2 regions of the Turicimonas sp. TL08 genome follow, and region 2 is predicted to be linked to the other one. Evidence: predicted binding sites of a transcription regulator. Region 2 holds the regulator's gene; the other holds the start of a gene.
What was found. Region 2 encodes sigma-54, which starts transcription at its own class of promoters, with help from an activator protein. Its sites were predicted from a motif close to TGGCANGNAANCTGCTTT; they were not measured.

Region 1 (9,676 bases), on a different contig from region 2:
ACATCGGTCTGATCGTTGAAAATTCCCGGCACTTTCAAGATTTCCCCGATAGTCATGTCTTTGACTTTGACGACTTTCTTTATTTTTTTTGAAAGATCGTGAAGATTTTTAATAGCTTCCATGTTGACGGAGCTAATGTTCTGCAAAGGACAAGTTCTATTGGAAATGTAGATTTTGCATTCGACTTTTCCTCTTTTGATGTCAGCACTATCGCCAATAAGCTTTCTGACTTTGGGTTCCAGAGAACGCAAGCCGTCTGTCGCGGCGTTGTAGTAGAAATCTAAAAATCTTGAATTGACTGCTCTTAACTCGATTTGAAGAGTTCCTATTTCTGTATCCGCAGAGACCGAGCCGAAGCCTGTCATGCTGTAGATATTGTTGCTCATTTTTATGTCCTTGAATCTTCTAAAATTGCTCTATTCTAAAACTATCACACTATTAGTAAACGTAAATACTTTTCGGAGGCATAGATGGAGACTGTAGTAAGGCCGAGCGGCCGGACTCCTGAACAAATCAGACCTGTTCGAATTACAAAGAATTTCACTTGTTACGCAGAAGGTTCCGTGCTTATTGAAATGGGTAACACCAAAGTCATCTGTACCGCCTCAGTGGAAGAAAAAGTTCCGGGTTGGATGAAAGATGAGAACCGCGGCTGGGTCACGGCAGAGTACGGAATGCTTCCGCGTGCTACCGGAACTAGAACCGATAGAGAAGCAGTAAAAGGTAAGCAAAGCGGAAGAACTCAAGAAATTCAGCGTTTGATTGGACGTTCTCTTCGTGCAGTTGTGGACATGGAGAAGCTGGGGACTAGAACAATTAAGATCGATTGCGACGTCATTCAAGCAGACGGAGGTACACGGTGCGCTTCTATTACCGGGGCTTATGTGGCCTTAAAAGATGCGGTAGAAAAACTTCTGAAAGAAGGGCTTATTCTTGAAAATCCAATCAAAGCTCAAGTTGCAGCTTTGTCTGTCGGAGTCTTTCACGGGCTGCCGGTCTGCGATTTGGATTATGAAGAAGATCATCTCTGCGATACCGACATGAATGTTGTGATGACAAGTGAAAATAAGTTTGTTGAAGTTCAAGGGACAGCAGAGGGAGACCCGTTTGACGAAGAAACACTCGGCACTTTAATCCAACTGGCTAAGAATGGTATTAAAGAATTGATGAAGGTTCAAAATCAGGAATAACGATGTTTAATAAGATTGTTTTAGCAAGTAATAACAAGAAAAAAATGAAAGAGATGAACGAACTTCTTGCTCCTTTGGGAATAGAAGTCGTCTCTCAGGGCAGCCTTAATATTTCTTCTGCCGAGGAGCCTTTTTTTACTTTCATTGAAAATTCTTTGGCAAAAGCCCGTCATGCCTCCAAAGAGTCTGGGTTGCCTGCAATTGCTGACGATTCCGGTATTTGTGTAGACGCTTTAGGGGGAGCTCCGGGAGTATTTAGCGCTAGATTCGCCGGAGAAAATGCTGATGATGAAAAAAACAATCAGAAGCTTCTAGAGTTGATGAGAACTCAAAACAATAAACGAGCCCATTACGTTTGTGTTTTGACTGCCGTTCGTAGTGCAGATGATCCTGAGCCTCTCATTGCTGTAGGCAGATGGGAAGGTGAAGTTAGCCAAGAAAGAAAAGGCCAAGGCGGCTTTGGCTACGATCCTTATTTCCTTATTCCTGCGCTGGGCAAACATGCAGCTGAACTGTCCGCCGAGGAAAAGAACGCTATCAGTCATCGAGGCAAAGCAATGCAGCAGATGAAAGAACTCATCGTCAATAATTGGAAATAACAATGATTCCATTATCTGTCTACCTTCACTGGCCGTGGTGTATTCATAAGTGTCCCTATTGTGATTTTAATTCTCATGAATTTAAGAGAGAAAAAGATTCCGAAGATCAATATGTGAAAAACCTCCTCTTAAGTGTTGAGAGGCTCTCACACAGGGGAGGGGGTCGGCAGATTTCAACAATCTACCTTGGAGGCGGTACCCCGTCATTGCTGTCTCCATCGTCTATTTCTCAGATTCTTGAGGGACTTCATCGGAACTTTGTTGTTGCGCCGAATGCTGAAATATCGATGGAGGCTAATCCGGGAACCTTTGAATATAAGAACTTTGCAGGATACCGAAAGGCCGGAATTAATCGTCTCTCAATTGGAATACAAAGTTTTGACGATCAAAAACTTAAAGTTCTCGGAAGAATTCACTCAAGTGAAGAAGCCAAACGCGCAGCTGGCGCAGCGGCTGAGATTTTTGAGAATTTTAATCTTGACTTGATGTTTGCTTTGCCGGGACAAACTTTTGAAGAATTAGAAAAAGATATCTCAACAGCATTGAGCTTCGGAAGCACTCATCTTTCTTACTATCAGCTTACTATCGAGCCTAACACCTATTTCGGTAAATACGAACCCGCTAATCTGCCCGATGACGATATGAGAGCAGATATGGGTGACTTGGTTGCTGAATCGCTGGTCCAAAACGGATTCGAGCATTACGAAATTTCCGGCTATGCAATGCCCGGATTCCAATGCCGTCATAATTTGAATTACTGGCAATACGGAGACTATCTTGGAATCGGACCGGGAGCGCACGGCAAACTCACGCAAGACAAAGAAATTTGGAGAACGGTCAGTGCGATGAACCCGGAACTCTGGAGAGAAAAGGTCCAGTCAGGGGGCACGGGACTCGTGATAGATATTAAGACGCCTCAAGAAGACATACCCTTTGAATTTATGCTCAATGCTCTTCGATTAAGAGAAGGAGTTCCGACAGAACTGTGGAAACAAAGAACTTTTCTGTCTTATGAGTTCATTCGGCCCACGGTCGAAAAGCTTCAAAAGGAAGGTATGCTCGTCAGAGATCCAAATCTCGTAAAAACAACGGAAACAGGTTGGAACTTTTTAAATTACGTACAAGAAGAGTTCCTATGCACTAATTAGGCGCAATTGCACTAAAATGGTGCTTTTCGTACGAAGAAGATTGCTCTGTATTTTTGCCGCGGCTTTCATGCACCAACGTGGTCACTGCTGTTTAGAGTTATCACTGAAAATGTTGGCACGGTTTTTGCGTATAGTTGATTAACTTCTTAATACACATGCTACTCAGTTAGGAGAAAATGATGGCTAAAACAGCTGACGATGTAATGGACCTGATCAAGGATCAGGATGTTAAATTCGTGGATCTTCGTTTTTGCGACTTTATGGGCAAAGAACAGCATGTCTCCGTTCCTGTTTCTTCATTTGATGAAGACAAATTCGAGGAAGGCCATGCATTCGACGGCTCTTCAATCCGCGGATGGAAAGGCATCGAAGCCAGCGATATGTTGTTGATGCCGGATCCGGACAGCGCAAGAATGGATCCGTTTACTCAAGAACCAACACTTATTCTTACCTGCGACGTCGTTGATCCTGCAAACGGTAAAGGTTATGAACGCGATCCCCGTTCCGTTGCCAAACGTGCAGAAGCTTATCTCAAGAGCACCGGCATCGGCGATACTGCTTTCTTCGGTCCGGAACCGGAATTCTTTATTTTTGACGGTGTTTCTTGGGAAACATCTATGGACAAATCCTTCTTCAAGGTTTCCTCTTACTGCGGACACTGGTCCAACAAGGAAGATATGGAAGGCAGAAACACCGGCTTCCGTCCTGCAGTTAAAGGCGGCTACTTCCCGGTTGCTCCGACAGACAATCTCAACGATGTCCGCGCAGCAATGTGTCTTGCTCTTGAAGAACAAGGCGTTCCTGTTGAAGTACATCATCATGAAGTGGGCGGCGCAGGTCAATGCGAAATCGGAACTAAGTTCAGCACATTGGTAAAACGTGCTGACTGGACACAAATTCTCAAATACACTGTTTGGAATGTCGCTTTGAATTGGGGACATACCGCTACATTCATGCCGAAACCATTGGTTGGCGATAACGGTTCCGGTATGCATGTTCACCAGTCTATTTGGAAAGACGGCAAGAACTTGTTTGCCGGCAATGGTTATGCCGGTTTGTCTGAAATGGCTCTTTATTACATCGGCGGCGTTATCAAACACGCCAGAGCATTAAATGCCATTACCAACCCGACAACAAACAGCTACCGCCGCTTGGTTCCGGGTTTTGAAGCTCCTGTTAAATTGGCTTATTCTGCACGTAACCGCTCAGCTTCTTTGCGTATTCCGTACGTAGCTAGCGACAAAGCACGCCGTGTTGAAGTCCGCTTCCCGGATCCGATGGCCAACCCATATCTCTGCTTTGCTGCCTTGTTAATGGCTGGTCTTGACGGTATCCAGAACAAGATTCATCCGGGTGAAGCTGCTGACAAGAACCTTTATGATCTTCCTCCGGAAGAAAATGCCAAGATTCCGACAGTTTGCTCTTCTTTGGAACAAGCCCTTGATAGTCTGGCTGCTGACCATGACTTCCTGACAGCCGGCGGTGTCTTCACCGAAGATATGATTCAGGCTTACATTGAAGTCAAACGTCATGACGTTGAAAGAGTCATGCTTGCCGTTACACCGGAAGAGTACGACATGTACTACGCCCAATAATTAAAATCTTTTGACTGAAAAAGGGCATCCGGTCTTGTGATGCCCTTTTTTAACTCGGATTGCTACCCATGAGGTTAGACACTGACAAAATCGGCGGATTGAATCTACTCTCCACCAGTGTGTTGATTGTAGATGTGAACGGCATGATTGAGTATGTAAATGCTGCTTGTGAATCTCTGCTCGGACGTTCTAATAAAATTCTTTTCGGTTTTCCGGTGTCTTCCTTTTTACCGAAAGCCAGAGAGTGGATCGGAAGTTATAAGAAGAATACTTCCTCTCTTTTTTCGATGCGTGCTGAACTCACCGAGCTCATCCTTCGTCCCGGAGCGCTGGTTCAGGTTTATGCCTCCGTTCATCCTTTGCCTGAAGAAGAGCAGCTTTTAATAATCGAGCTGCAGCCTGCGAAGAATTCTTTGCTGCTGAATCATAATAAACACATGAACGACTTGTCAGAAAATACAAGGCGTTTATTGCGGAATTTGGCCCATGAAATTAAAAATCCTCTCGGAGGAATTAGAGGAGCAGCCCAGCTTTTAGAGTTCGATCTCAAGGATGAAGAACAGAAAGAATATACCCGTGTGGTTATCAGCGAAGCCGATAGACTGCAAGGTTTGGTCGATAAACTTCTTGCTCCGTACCGTCAGCCCTATAAACCCTCTAAAACCAATATCCATGAGATATTGGAAAAAGTAAGGCTTCTTATCGAGTCCGAGTTTTCTTCCGGCCTGACCATTGTTAGGGACTACGATATTAGTGTTCCGGACATTGACGGCGACCGAGGTCAGCTAACCCAGATTTTTTTGAATCTATTACGCAATGCAGTAGAAGCACTTGAAGAGCAGATTAGAGAAAATACTGCCCGGCTGACTATTTCAACTCGAGTTGTTCATCATGTCATGATTGGTGCATTGCGCCACAAGACAGCTCTGAATATTCATATCGTAGACAACGGTCCGGGAATTCCTCCGGAACTCCAGGAAAGCATCTTTTTTCCATTGGTGACAGGTAAAGCGGGAGGCACCGGACTTGGTCTGTCATTAGTCCATTCCTTCGTAGAGCAGCACGGGGGTTCAATCGAAGTTTACAGTAGGAAAGGGAAGACAGATTTCAGTCTGCTGTTCCCTCTGGAATTATGAAAAAAGTTTGGATTGTTGATGATGATTGGTCGATTCGTTGGGTTTTAGAAAAAGCGCTTCAAAAAGCTGAAATCCCTGTCCAGACCTTTCAAAGTGCTGATGAAGTTCTAGAAGCACTGAAAACAGAAACTCCTTCGGTTCTGGTTAGCGACATCAGAATGCCGAATCAAAGCGGATTGGAACTCCTTGCCGAGATAAAGAAAAATGCGGACTGGACATTCCCGGTCATTATCATGACTGCTTTCTCTGATCTGGACAGTGCTGTATCGAGTTACCAAGGAGGCGCGTTCGAATATCTTCCAAAGCCTTTTGATATCGGCAAAGCCATTGAGCTGATAGAACGAGCGATAGAGGAGTCTACTGCTGATGAACAAACATCTGAAGTCCTCCCTCTCGATGCGGAAATCATTGGTCAGGCTCCGGCAATGCAGGAAGTGTTCCGTGCGATTGGAAAACTCTCTCAGAGCAATGTCACCGTATTGCTTACCGGAGAGTCTGGCTCCGGTAAAGAAGTGGTGGCCCGTGCTCTGCATCATCATAGTCCTCGTGCAAAATCAGGCTTTATTGCTTTGAATATGGCCGCTATCCCACGCGAATTGATGGAAAGTGAATTGTTCGGCCATGAAAGAGGGGCATTTACCGGTGCCAACAATATTCGGCACGGCAGATTTGAACAGGCAGAGGGTGGAACTCTGTTTTTAGATGAAATCGGAGATATGCCTTTCGAGCTCCAGACTCGTCTTCTGAGAGTTCTATCGGATGGATATTTTTACCGCGTTGGCGGTCATCAGCCTATAAAGGCAAATGTCCGTGTGATCGCTGCAACTCATCAAAATTTAGAAAAGATGGTGAAAGAGGGAAGCTTCCGAGAAGATTTATTCCATCGTCTTAATGTGATTCGTTTGCGTCTTCCGCCGTTACGTGAAAGAAAAGAAGATATCCCTTTATTAGTGCCGTATTTCTTATCCAAGTCCGCAAAACAGCTTAACGTGGAACCAAAAGGCATCAGTAAAGAAGCCATGGATATTCTTGCAAAATTTGATTTTCCCGGCAATGTCCGTCAGCTGGAGAATGTCTGCAATTGGCTGACTGTGATGGCTCCCGCACAAATTATCACGCCTGCGGATTTGCCGGAAGATTTTAATCATGAAAAAGAAGAAGTCCAGTCCCATGACTGTCGGACACAAGAAAATACACCTGTTCCGGATGCACAGGTGCCGATTAACGGCTTTGATTGGACGGAAAGCCTTAAACTAGCAGTCAGCCAGCAATTGGAGGCAGCTACGCCTAACTTAATGAAACAGTTGACGGAAACCTTTGAAAAAATTGTTTTAACAACGGCATTGGCTGAAACAAAAGGGAAGAAAGTTGAAGCCGCTTTGAAGTTAGGAATCGGCCGCAACACCATGACAAGAAAAATTCAAGAGTACAACTTAGAATAAAGCACTAAATAATAAAAGTTGTTATTGATTAATGGAAATAAGAGAAGTTGAAGAAGCGCTCCGCCAAAATGGAGCGCTTCAGGTACATATAGATCATTTTTGGCGCCAGTGGATTCTCAGAAAAGCGCCGACTGCGCGTACTCCTCGTTTGCCGCTTTCAGTCCAAGAGACAGCACACAAATATAAGGATGAACTCAATAAGCTTGCAGAAGTCGTAGAGGAATGCTCTTCATCCTCTGATGGAACGCGTTTGGTTTTGAAACTTCATGACGGACAATTAATCGAGTCGGTAATTCTTCCGCGAGGTGGTGTATGTGTTTCGACTCAGGTCGGCTGCGCTGTGGGATGTGTGTTTTGCATGACCGGGAAGTCAGGTCTAATTCGTCAATTGAGCGACTTAGAAATTTTGGCTCAGGTTGAAATTGCAAGACGATACCAGCAGATTAAGAAAGTGGTATTTATGGGAATGGGAGAGCCGTCCCACAACCTTAAGAGAGTTCTTTCATCCATTAACTTCTTGGCAAAGTATTCTGGTATTTCCTATAAGAACTTAGTTCTTTCTACTGTGGGGGACAGAAGGCTTTTCGATGCCATTATGGCCTCTAAAGTTAAGCCGGCTTTAGCCTTGTCCCTGCATTCAACGTTTGATGAAAAAAGAAAGCAATTAATGCCTAATATTCAACCGATGCCGGTTGCGGATATGATGGCGTTTGCCGCAGAATATGCCAAGGCTGGCGGTTATCCTGTGCAATTTCAATGGACGTTGATTGACGGTGTGAATGACGGAGACGAAGAAGTTGAGAACGTTATCTCTTTGTGGAAGGGACAAAAGGCCATTCTCAATATGATTCCCGTCAATAAAATTGCAGGAAGTCCTTACGAGAGGCCTTCCGAGGAAGCTATGCTTTCCATAGCGGAACGTCTGAAGAAAGGCCACGTCCTATTGAAGTATCGTCATTCTGCCGCGCAAGAGGTGGAGGGCGGCTGCGGTCAGCTTCGAGCCAGAAAAATAGAAGAACTTCCCGAATAATTAAATGCCGGGAGGTCCCGGCATTCGCTTAAAGTTCCAAGGTCAAAGTAACCGGAGCGTGATCACTTGGTCGTTCTAGACCGCGGAAGCTTTTGTTAACGACAACTGAGCGGTTGAATTTAGCTAAAGGTTCAGAGATAAGAATATGGTCAATTCTGAGGCCGAGATTTCTTTGGAAAGCCTTCATACGATAGTCCCACCAAGAATAAATCTTTTCCGGCTGTTCATGCTGACGGAAACTGTCGACCAATCCTAAGTTCAGCAAATTCTTAAATTTCTGACGAACTTCCGGAACACAAAGAACCGTGCCTTTCCATTCTTCGGGGTGCTTGGCATCGATGTCTTCGGGAGCAATATTGAAGTCACCGAGCAGTACTAAGTTCGGATACCGCTTCAGTTCTTCTTCCAACCAAGCTGTTAAATTGTCGAGCCATTTCAGCTTATATGGAAACTTTTCACTTTCGGTTGTTTCTCCGTTGGGAAAGTATCCGTTAACGATGCGCAGCGGCATTCCGTCTAAAGATAAAGTCATTGCCAAGAGACGGCTTTGAGGATCCTCAAAACTGGGAAGGTTTTTGACGATGTCAGTACACTCAGAGAAAACGCTCTTTTTCGTCAGTGTGGCTACACCGTTGTAGGTCTTTTGACCAAAGGCTTCGGTGTGGTAGCCAAGTTCAGCAAAAGCCGGTGCATCTACTTCCTCGGTGGGTTGTTTAAGTTCTTGAAGACAAAGAATGTCGGGTGACTCTTCTTGCAAAAATTGGAGAACGTGAGGCTTTCTTACTTTAAGGGAGTTAACGTTCCAGGTGGTAATTTTGCATTTCATAAAAAATCTCGTAAAAATGCCTTCTTATTTAAGAAAACGGCAGACAAAAGAAAACGCCTGCCGAATTTCCGGAGGCAGCGGCCTCTGCCGGAACAGAGGCCTAAAGACTAACGATCCAGCAGACCATATGAACGCAGCAATGCGTCCGGAGAAGGATCTCTGCCACGGAAGGCTTTGAAGCTTTCTTTAGCAGGGCGTGAACCTCCGACGGCAAGAACTTCCGTCAGCCACTTCTGTCCGACTTCCGAATTGAAGATGCCTTTTTCTTCAAATAAGGAGAACGCGTCTGCAGAAAGTACTTCGGCCCACTTATAGCTGTAATAACCCGCAGCATAGCCGCCGGCGAAGATGTGAGAGAAAGAGTTGGCAAAACGGTTATATTTCGGTGGGAAAACAACCGCTACTTCTTTTCTTACGGCATCCAATAGTTCCTGAACGGTACAAGTCTTCGGATCATAGTCACAGTGAAGGAGCATATCGAAGAGGGCAAATTCAATTTGACGAACATTTGCCATACCCGCTTCGAAGTTCTTAGCTGCGACAATCTTGTCAAACAATTCCTTCGGCATTGGTTTGCCGGTATCCACATGGGATGTTAATGATTGAATGATGTCCCAATTCCAAACGAAGTTTTCCATAAACTGGCTTGGCATTTCCACGGCATCCCATTCAACATCGGCGATACCGGAAACAGACAAGTCCGTTTGCTT
Region 2 (9,676 bases):
TGATTGGCGCACAATCAATTTTTAAGACGCTTTCAATTTCGCCTAAAAGTTCGATTGGGTCTTTGACTTCACGGTCAAGCTTGTTGATGAAAGTAATAATCGGAGTCTTTCTAAGACGGCATACTTCCAGCAGTTTGATGGTCTGGGCTTCAACACCTTTTGCAGCATCAATAACCATCACTGCGCAGTCCACTGCCGTGAGAACGCGGTAGGTATCTTCGGAAAAGTCCTCGTGGCCCGGGGTGTCCAACAAATTAATCACATGATCCTGATATTGGAACTGCATAACTGAGCTGGTAACGGAAATGCCGCGCTGCTTTTCAACTTCCATCCAGTCACTGGTGGCGTGCTTAGCGGCTTTCCTGCCTTTAACGGCTCCGGCCATCTGAATAGCCCCGCCAAAAAGAAGCAGCTTCTCAGTTAATGTGGTTTTACCGGCGTCAGGGTGAGAGATGATCGCAAACGTGCGTCTAGTCTCTACCTCTTTTCTTAATTGAGGACTCGTTTGAGCCATTTCGTTCCTGTATGTAAAGAAATTACAAAGATAAGCATTTTAGAACAAGCGCCTGCTTCAGACGGATTTGTTGCTAACAACAAGTTTCAAAAAGAAAAACAAGTTTGTTTATAGAAGAAAGAATCCTCTAAAAACGAAGGAAATAAAAAGTCAAAACTACTAGAATTAGCTCCATTATTGCCATTCTCTAACTTCCATCATGCTAAAAAACTATTTCCCCGCTTGGAAACTAAAGCAAGAAGGTGTAATCGCGCCTGACGAACGCCTCCCTCTGTCTCAAACAATTGCTATGGGACTTCAGCACGTAGTCATTATGTTCGGTTCAACCGTGTTGGCTCCGCTGCTTATGGGCTTAAATCCAAATATTGCCGTCTTAATGAGCGGTATTGGTACCCTGGTTTTCTTCTTCATTGTCGGCGGACAGGTGCCCAGTTACCTCGGCTCCAGCTTCGCTTTTATCGGCGTCGTGATTGCGGCGACGGGATATTCGGGCTCGGGACCTAATCCGAATATTGGAATAGCGATGAGCGGCGTGGTGGCATGCGGTGTGGTCTATGCTCTTACTGGCCTTATTGTCATGAAGACAGGCGTCAAATGGATTGAAAAGCTTATGCCGCCTGTTGTCACGGGTGCTGTAGTGATGGTCATTGGTCTGAACTTGGCCCCTGTTGCCGTTAAAGGAATGGGTACCACCTCTTTCGAACATTGGTATGCAACAGCCGCTTTGTTAATTATTGGTTTTGCAGCTGTCTATCTGAGGGGATTCCTCCAGAAGCTTCTTATGATCGTCGGAATTCTTATCTCCTATGTCGTTTATTGGATGCTGACCAATGTTCTTGGATTCGGAAAGCCGATTGACTTCTCTGCCATCCAGAATGCCGCATGGCTGGGCGTTCCGGAATTCACGGCTCCTGTCTTTGACATTGACGCAATTGTTCTTATCGTTCCGGTCGTTGTCATCCTGGTAGCAGAAAACCTTGGTCATATTAAAGCCGTCAACGTAATGACTCACCGCAATTTGGACCCCTATATCGGCCGTGCATTCTTCGGTGACGGTATTGCTACCATTTTGGCCGGTTTTGCCGGCGGTCCCGGTGTGACAACTTACGGTGAAAACATCGGTGTGATGGCAGCTACAAGAGTGTATTCCACTCTTATTTTCCCGGTTGCTGCTTGCTTTGCCATTCTTCTGGGCTTCTCTCCTAAATTCGGAGCTGTAATTCAAAGTATTCCGGGACCTTTGCTGGGAGCAGTTTCAGTGGTCGTATTCGGCTTTATCGCTGCTGCCGGAGCCAGAATCTGGGTTGAAAGCAAGGTTGATTTATCCACCACCCGTAACTTGATTGTCGTAGCAATTACTTTGATTGTGGGCACCGGAGATTTTTCCTTGACTATTGCCGGTTTCAACTTAGGCGGTATCGGTACCGCTACGTTAGCGGCTATCGGTCTTAACCTTCTCTTTGCCCTCAAAGAGAACTACTAATCGATACTTAGAGCGGTCAAATGCCAGAGTTGCCAGAGGTTGAAGTTACCCGTTTGGGTTTACTGAGAAAGTTAAAAAATAAAAAATGTACCGGAGCCGTTGTCAGAGAAACGCGCTTTCGGAAGCCTCTCAGAGCAGACCTAGAAGAGCTTCTTTTCAACCAGACGCTTCATGATATTAAGCGCCGGGGAAAATATCTCATCTGGCTTTTTGACCGTTCAGCTCTGGTGACTCATCTAGGGATGTCCGGTTCTATGCGAGTCTACCTGCAAGCAGATGTTGAGGTTCAAAAGCATGAGCACCTCGATTTAATTTTCGGGGACATGATAATGCGTTATCACGATCCTCGAAGATTTGGGTTCGTGGCTTATTTCCCCGATAAAGAGTCGGCTTTTGCTATGCCGGAACTTCAGAGACTAGGAGTCGAACCTCTAAGTGAAGAATTTAATTCCAACTTCTTTTATGAAGCTCTGAGACAGACGTCTCTGCCTATTAAGACCTCCCTTATAAGAGGAGACATTGTAGTAGGGGTGGGGAATATTTATTGTTCCGAATCTTTATTCTTGGCGGGTATTCATCCTAAAACAAAATCGAACCGAATCTCTAAAAAAAGAGTTTCAGCATTAACGGACGCAGTCAAAGAAGTTCTTCAATCTTCCATCGAATTGGGGGGTTCAACCCTGAGAGACTTCGTTTCAGCGGAAGGGCAGAGCGGCTATTACACGCTGAATAATAACGTCTATGGACGCGAGGGGCAGCCCTGTAAGAAATGCGGAACTTTAATTAAAAAAGTTCAGATTGACGGCCGTTCTACTTTTTACTGTCCTCATTGCCAGCATTAATGAATAGCTCTGACTGTATTAAATTTCCTTGCAAAGCCTTAATATCTTGGCAAAAGCAAGAAGGCAGAAATTCTTTGCCTTGGCAGAAGACGTATGACCCTTACCAACGCTGGCTTGCAGAAATTATGCTTCAGCAGACTCAGGTAACAGCGGTCATTCCTTATTTTCAAAAGTTCGTAGAAAGGTTTCCTACGGTTGAACATCTTGCTTCTGCAAGCGAGGATGAGGTCATGGCCAACTGGGCTGGTTTGGGCTATTACAGTAGAGCGCGCAATCTGCATGCTTGTGCAAAAGCTGTTGTGGAAAAATTCTCCGGCCGCTTTCCTCTTGAACTTAATACACTTCTGGAACTTCCCGGTATTGGAAGAAGCACTGCCGGTGCCATTATCAGTGCAGTTACCGATAAGCCAGTTCCAATGCTCGATGGTAATGTCAAAAGAGTTTTTGCAAGGTTCTTTAAGATCAACGAAGTTTACGGAACGGCAGGATTTGAAAAAGTCTTATGGGATTTAACGGAAAATAATCTTCCGCAAGAAGAGGGACGAGCTTTTTCCCAAGGACTAATGGATTTAGGTTCGATGATTTGCACACGCTCCACTCCAAAGTGTTTGCTGTGCCCTGTCTCAGAGTTCTGCCGTGCAGGCAAAGAAGGATGTCCTGCTGAATATCCTATTAAAGCCAAGAAAAAAGCCAAACCTGAACGCCATAAGTTTTGGTATGTCTGTACACGGGGAGAAGCCGTATGGTTGGAGAAACGCACCGGCAAAGGCGTTTGGAAGCATCTGTGGAGCCTTCCGGAAGGAGATGATTTGACCTGTAAAGGCACTCCTCTGCCTGCAGTCTTTCATGAGTTTACGCATTACAAGTTAACGGCTAGTCCCATTCATGTTTTAGACGCTGAACTAAATGAAAGCGATCATGGCGGATGGTTCACCAGAGAAGACATAGAGCAAATAGGCATTCCTTCTCCGGTAAAGAAGCTGCTGTTGGAAGAAGTTTTTGGAAAAATCTTACTTGCCTAGTGCATCGAGAGTTCGATGACGCAGGACAATCCCATCGTACCTTTCTTTAAACCTTTTTGCTAAGGTTTCTGCAATATATACGGAGCGATGCTGGCCTCCGGTGCAGCCGATAGAAACCGTGAGATAGTGACGGTTCTGAGCGCGGTATTTCGGCAGCCATTTAGTGACGAATGCATCAATATCGTTGACCATTTCTTCGACGTCCGGAAACTTCTGCAAATACTCAATGATTGGCTTATCTTTGCCTGTGTAGGGACGGAGCTCTTCTTCCCAGTAAGGATTCGGAAGACAACGGACATCAAAAACCAGATCGCTTGCTAAGGGGATTCCTCGTTTAAATCCGAAAGATTCGAAAGTCAGAATCAGAGAATCTTCTTTAGCGTCTGCAAACTTTCTTACCCAGTAGCGAAGAGTGTTCGGAAGCAGTCCCGTGGTGTCAATGAGGTGACAGAAGGGGAGGAAAGGATCGAGCATTTCTCTTTCTTTCTCAATTGCCTCAACAAGAGTACCGGGTGCGGAGTCCGGTTTTTGAGAAAGCGGATGCTGACGGCGTGTCTCCGAATATCGCTGCACCAAAGCATCATTAGATGCTGTAAGACATAAAGCTCTCATATCCACGCCGCGTTGGGCCAATGTCGTAAAGCACTTCTGTAGGTCTTCCATGGAAAGATCGCTGCGGGAGTCCAGGGCGACGGCAATTCTGTCTCGGCCGATGGCCTGAAGATGCGTAACGACTTGTTCTAAAAAGGGTGCGGGAAGATTATCAATGCAATAAAAGCCGCTGTCTTCGAGCTGATTAAGAGCAATGGATTTTCCGCTTCCTGATAAGCCGGTAACCACGATAAGCTGCATAGAGTCTCCGAATGAAAACGCCGTACGAAACAGAACCAGGAATATATTAGTGTGAAAGGAGAAGGTTCTGAGAATTTGCAATATCTTTCTTACTCCAATTTACTCTTCCCGGATCAGTCAAACTGCCAAAAATCTGGGTATTAACGAGAAGAAAGAGGATTGAAGCAACGAGATGGAAAGAAAATATAAGGGTTTATAGCTAAGAGAAAGTTCCAAATGATTAAATAATTGTAAGTGGTTGAAATTCATTTCAAGAGTGAATCAATCCTCTAAGAAAAACAATTTAGGAAAGAACAATAACCTAATCCCAAGAAAAAGGGGGACCGCCTTTCGGACGGTCCCTCTAAATTTATGTGCTGTGTCTCAACCTTAATCTTCTTTTTCCATCAACTCTCGCTGACGATTGAAGAATTCTTGAATGGTATTGATGCCCCGTTTCTGAAGAATAGCGCTTCTTACCGCCGCTTCAACCAAGACGGCTAAGTTTCTGCCGCCGCCGACCGGAATAATCATGGTACGCACCTGCTGGCCAAGAATTTCTGTATATAGCTCGGTTTCCGGCAGACGATCCATTAGTTCACCTTGCTCGAACTGTTTTAATTCAGCCACCAGATCAAGCTTCATCTTTCTTCTGACGGAGGTTTCTCCGAAGATGGTTTTGACATCGAGAAGACCGATTCCGCGAACTTCTAACAAGTTGGCCAGCAGAGCAGGAGCAGAACCTTCAATTTGATTGGGTCCTCTTTGAATAAAGTCCACAACATCATCTGCCACGAGACCGTGGCCTCGAGTGACTAGTTCCAAACCCAATTCGCTTTTACCGATGCCGCTCTGTCCGGTCATTAGAACGCCTATCCCGAACACATCCATGAACACGCCATGCATAGAGCACGAAGGAGCCGCCAAACGAACCATGTTGTGGCGGATATTCGTTAAGGTGTCCTCTGCACATGCATCAGAAGTGAAGAAAGGAATGTTTTCTTCAATGACAGCTCGTACAAAGTCTTCAGGGAGCTCTAAATCCTTACAGATAACAAAACCGAGGCTATTGTTTTTTCTGAATTGCTGAACGATGCCTAGTCTGTCCGGAACTGAAAGGCCTTGTAGGAAGGCGACCTCGGGCGCGCCGATAATGTGAAGACGCTCTGGGTGGATGATGTTAAGGAACCCGACATACAAAGAAGGATAATGAGAGCTTTGGGCGTCTGAAAGAAAGTTTCTTCCGTTTTGATTCTTACCGTAAAGCCATTGGAGCTTGAATTTTTTGCTGCAAAGTTTGATTAGTTCTTCATATGTAGCCATAGCCTGCTTACGCTCCTATTGTTCTTGGTCGGGATGCTGAGCACACCATTTATCGATTTCTTCCGCAAATTCAGCAACGGTGGATGCTTCCTTCAGTTTCTCTCTTTCTTTTTCGTCAGAGAAAATTTCTGAGATTTGAGCAAGGATCTGAAGATGTTCGTCCGTTGCTTCTTCGGGAACGAGCAGAAAAAAGAAGGCTTCGATTGGTTCGGATTCGGGACTGTTTTCGAGACGATCATTTAATCGAATAAACAGAGCCCGTGGCTGATCCAGGTCTTTCATCCGGCAGTGAGGTACCGCTAGTCCATAACCTAAATAAGTGGAACCTAAACGTTCACGTGCATTTAAACCGTCAAAAATTGCTTTTTTGTCCAGGTTGTAGAGCAGGCTTAAAGTCTGGGCTCCTAACTCAAGAATTCTTTTTTTACTTGAGGCAGATATACCCAGAAGAATATTTTCGGGTTTTAAAAGGGCACAAAGTTTAATCATTTTACGGACTCAATATGGTCGAACTTTATTCTAATTCATTGGCATCGTTTTCTTAGCGACGCAGGGGGCAAACCGAGTGCTTCTCTATATTTCGCAACGGTTCTGCGGGCCACTGTAAACCCCTTCTGCTCTAGGAGCTGAGAAAGTTTGGCATCAGACAAGGGCTTTAGTGGGTTTTCCCCGAGAATTATCTTCTTCAGCTCAGCTTTAATAGCCGAAGCCGAAACTTCTTCATCAGATTTTCCCGCGGTAAAGTGCGATGAAGAAAAAAAGTATTTCAGTTCAAAAGTTCCGCGGGAACAAATTAAATATTTCCCTGTTGTAATACGGGAGACGGTTGATTCGTGAATTCCTAACTCATCGGCGATTTCTCGAAGCACCAAAGGTTTGAGTTTTTCCGGGCCGGTTTCAAAGAAATCTCTCTGCCGATTAACAATGAGTTCGGAAACGTTAAGCAATGTGGTTTGTCTTTGCTCAACGCTTTTAATAAATTGACGGGCTTCTTCTAAACGCCCTTGCCAAATTTTGGTGTCTCTTTCAGTTTGCGTGCTGGAAAAAGCATCTGCATACATTCGGTTCAGAGAAATTTTTGGAGCATTTCGAATTAGTTTCGGTTTCCACTCCCCTTTGACCTTTTCAACTTTGATTTCGGGGAGAACAAAATTGATCTCAGGGTTAGAAAATCGAGAAGTTGGCCGAGGGTCAAGATGCGAAATAACATACAAAGCTTCTTCGAGCTCCTGTTCATTGCAGTCTAAGGTCTTCTTTAGCTTCTCTAGCTGACGTTTTGCGACCTGTTCAAGATGGCTTTCAATGATGCGAAGAGCTAAATCAGCCGTGTTTTTTTCAATCTCTTTGCGAAGCAGAAGGCCGTTGATTTGAAGAGAAAGTACTTCCAGGCAATCTTTTGCTCCTATACCGGCAGGATCAAAGGTCTGAAGAAGATGGAGAGAATTTTTCCAATCTTCGAGCGAAAAATTGTTCTCTGCCGGAAAAGAGTCTTTGATTCCTTCAATACTTTCTGTCAGCAGTCCTCGGGAATCTAAGGCGCCGATAATCCATTGAACTCTCAGACTTTCCTCAAGAGTGATTTTTAAGCAGGACAGCTGTTCCAGAAGATAGGAGGTCAGAGACTGAGGAGCCTCTTCCCAATCCCAATCTTCCTCTTCAACCTCGGCTCGAAATCCGGACTCCCAAAGCAGTTCTCCTTTGTCTTCCCTTTCTGCTTCTTGTTCCTCGGAGGAACTTTCTTCTGCCGTAAGAAAAGGATTTTCTTGGAGCTGAGTGGAAATCTCCTGGATAAGTTCCTGCGTAGGCAGCTGAAGAATCTTTAAAGCCTGCTGCAACTGCGGAGTTAGCGCAAGTTTTTGAGTCTGCTTTAAAGATAGACCGATCTGCATGATTTACATACGGAAATTCTTGCCTAAGTAAGCTTTACGGACAAGTTCGTTTTCGATAATGGCTTCAGGTTTGCCGGAGGCTAAGACGGTGCCGTCGCTGATAATGTAAGCGTGATCGCATATGCCCAAAGTTTCACGGACGTTATGGTCAGTGATAAGAACGCCAATGCCTCTTTCTTTGAGGAAGTGGACGATTCTCTGAATTTCAATAACGGCAATTGGGTCGACACCGGCAAAAGGTTCATCCAGCAGAATAAAGCGCGGTCTAGCTGCCAAAGCACGGGCAATTTCCGTTCTTCTTCTTTCACCTCCGGAAACAGTGGAAGCAATACTCTTGCGGATGTTAACAATCTGAAGTTCATTGAGAAGCTTTTCTAATTCTTCTTTAATTTCCTTAGAACTCAGCTTGGAACCGTCCGGATTGACTTGAAGTTCCAAAATAGCCTGGATGTTTTCTTCCACAGTTAGTGAACGGAATACGCTGTTTTCCTGAGGAAGATATGTCACCCCGAGTCTGGATCTCTTATAAATCGGCAAATGCTGAATAGACTTGCCGTTTAAGAGGATAGAACCGCCATTGGTAGAGACAAGACCGACAATCATGTAAAAGGTGGTGGTTTTGCCTGCGCCGTTCGGGCCCAAAAGTCCTACGACTTCACCGCTCTTAACGCTGATGGAGACGTCTTTAACAACAGTACGGTTGCCGTAAATCTTTTTTAAATTGACAGCTTCTAGGACACTGCGGGTGTCGTCATCTTTACGTTCTTCCGTCATTGAGTAATTCTCGTGTTACGTTCAAGTTCAACGCCTTTGGAGCGAGCTGGGCTGGCAGAAGAGTCTCTCGGAGTAATGACCGTGCTTACACGGCCGGCAGAACCGCGGGACTTGTCGCCGGTAATATCTGCGGTGGAGTTTGTCATGTTGTAGACAATGCGGACACCGCGGCTGCGATCTTTGAGTACTCCGTTTTCTGTTCTGAAGACTTCGGCGTTGTTGGTGAGAATCAACTGATTAGATTTTTCGTTATAAGTAAGCTTATCTCCCTCTCCGTGCATCCATTCTTCTACCCCGGGCGTCTGCTGATCGCGTCTTTGTTTAAACCGGACCAGCTTCCCTTTTTCCGGGGTCATAACAGCATGACGGAAGCCTTGAGGGTCAACGGACAAGACAAGCTTAGCACCATGAATCTCTAAAGTGCCTTGGTGAACTGCCACGTTGCCTGTGTAGATAGCCACTTGCTTAACATCGTCCCCATCGAACTTGTCAGAGAATATCTGTACGGGTTTGTCAGAGTCTCCCGATTCTGCAAAAGATATCATCGGGAGCATTAGAGTTAGGGCTACGGCAAAACTAATACGCTGGAAGTTCATTTTAGTGGCTTTATATAGTTGTCCAATTCTCGTAAATCTTGTCTATTGTAATTTCTTTTTGAAAAGTTGGTAGAAAAGACTTCTCTCGATTTGTTGTTGCAGATATGAACCGGCAAGAGTTACTGAGCGTTTCCCGAAGTTTGGGTTTCGTTCTTATTCAGACCGGATTGAATAGAGCGGGGCATAAATTCACTTTGAACCCTGGAACGCAGTTTGAAAGTACGTTCAACATTGTCAAAGTCCATTCCGATGCCTCTGGAGACGTCGCTTCCTCTGGTCAGAGTGACCGGTTTGTCAGAAGAGTAAACATCTTCATCCGGGTAGGCGTCAAGCTGGCTTGTTTCTAATCGGCTCGCAGGCTTGTCGCCGTGTGCCTGCTGACGGATGTCAACATTGTTATAG

Region 1: glnA (type I glutamate--ammonia ligase) is a predicted target of sigma-54. The motif match lies at 3,051-3,068, and genes of this name have one in related genera.

The regions. Positions count from the first base shown of each region.
Region 1 is NZ_BAAGDP010000023.1:31,853-41,528, reverse strand. Features, by position in the region: gene ACYQ4O_RS10655 (YicC/YloC family endoribonuclease) at 1-386, opposite strand, end outside; gene rph (ribonuclease PH) at 471-1,190, shown strand; gene rdgB (RdgB/HAM1 family non-canonical purine NTP pyrophosphatase) at 1,193-1,789, shown strand; gene hemW (radical SAM family heme chaperone HemW) at 1,792-2,937, shown strand; gene glnA (type I glutamate--ammonia ligase) at 3,117-4,532, shown strand; gene glnL (nitrogen regulation protein NR(II)) at 4,601-5,668, shown strand; gene ntrC (nitrogen regulation protein NR(I)) at 5,665-7,110, shown strand; gene ACYQ4O_RS10620 (radical SAM protein) at 7,142-8,140, shown strand; gene xth (exodeoxyribonuclease III) at 8,169-8,966, opposite strand; gene ACYQ4O_RS10610 (M3 family metallopeptidase) at 9,074-9,676, opposite strand, start outside.
Region 2 is NZ_BAAGDP010000008.1:63,303-72,978, reverse strand. Features, by position in the region: gene ACYQ4O_RS05705 (peptide chain release factor 3) at 1-514, opposite strand, end outside; gene ACYQ4O_RS05700 (solute carrier family 23 protein) at 714-1,997, shown strand; gene mutM (bifunctional DNA-formamidopyrimidine glycosylase/DNA-(apurinic or apyrimidinic site) lyase) at 2,018-2,839, shown strand; gene mutY (A/G-specific adenine glycosylase) at 2,839-3,861, shown strand; gene rapZ (RNase adapter RapZ) at 3,850-4,713, opposite strand; gene hprK (HPr(Ser) kinase/phosphatase) at 5,083-6,015, opposite strand; gene ACYQ4O_RS05675 (PTS sugar transporter subunit IIA) at 6,031-6,504, opposite strand; gene rpoN (RNA polymerase factor sigma-54) at 6,540-7,904, opposite strand; gene lptB (LPS export ABC transporter ATP-binding protein) at 7,908-8,678, opposite strand; gene lptA (lipopolysaccharide transport periplasmic protein LptA) at 8,675-9,274, opposite strand; gene lptC (LPS export ABC transporter periplasmic protein LptC) at 9,394-9,676, opposite strand, start outside.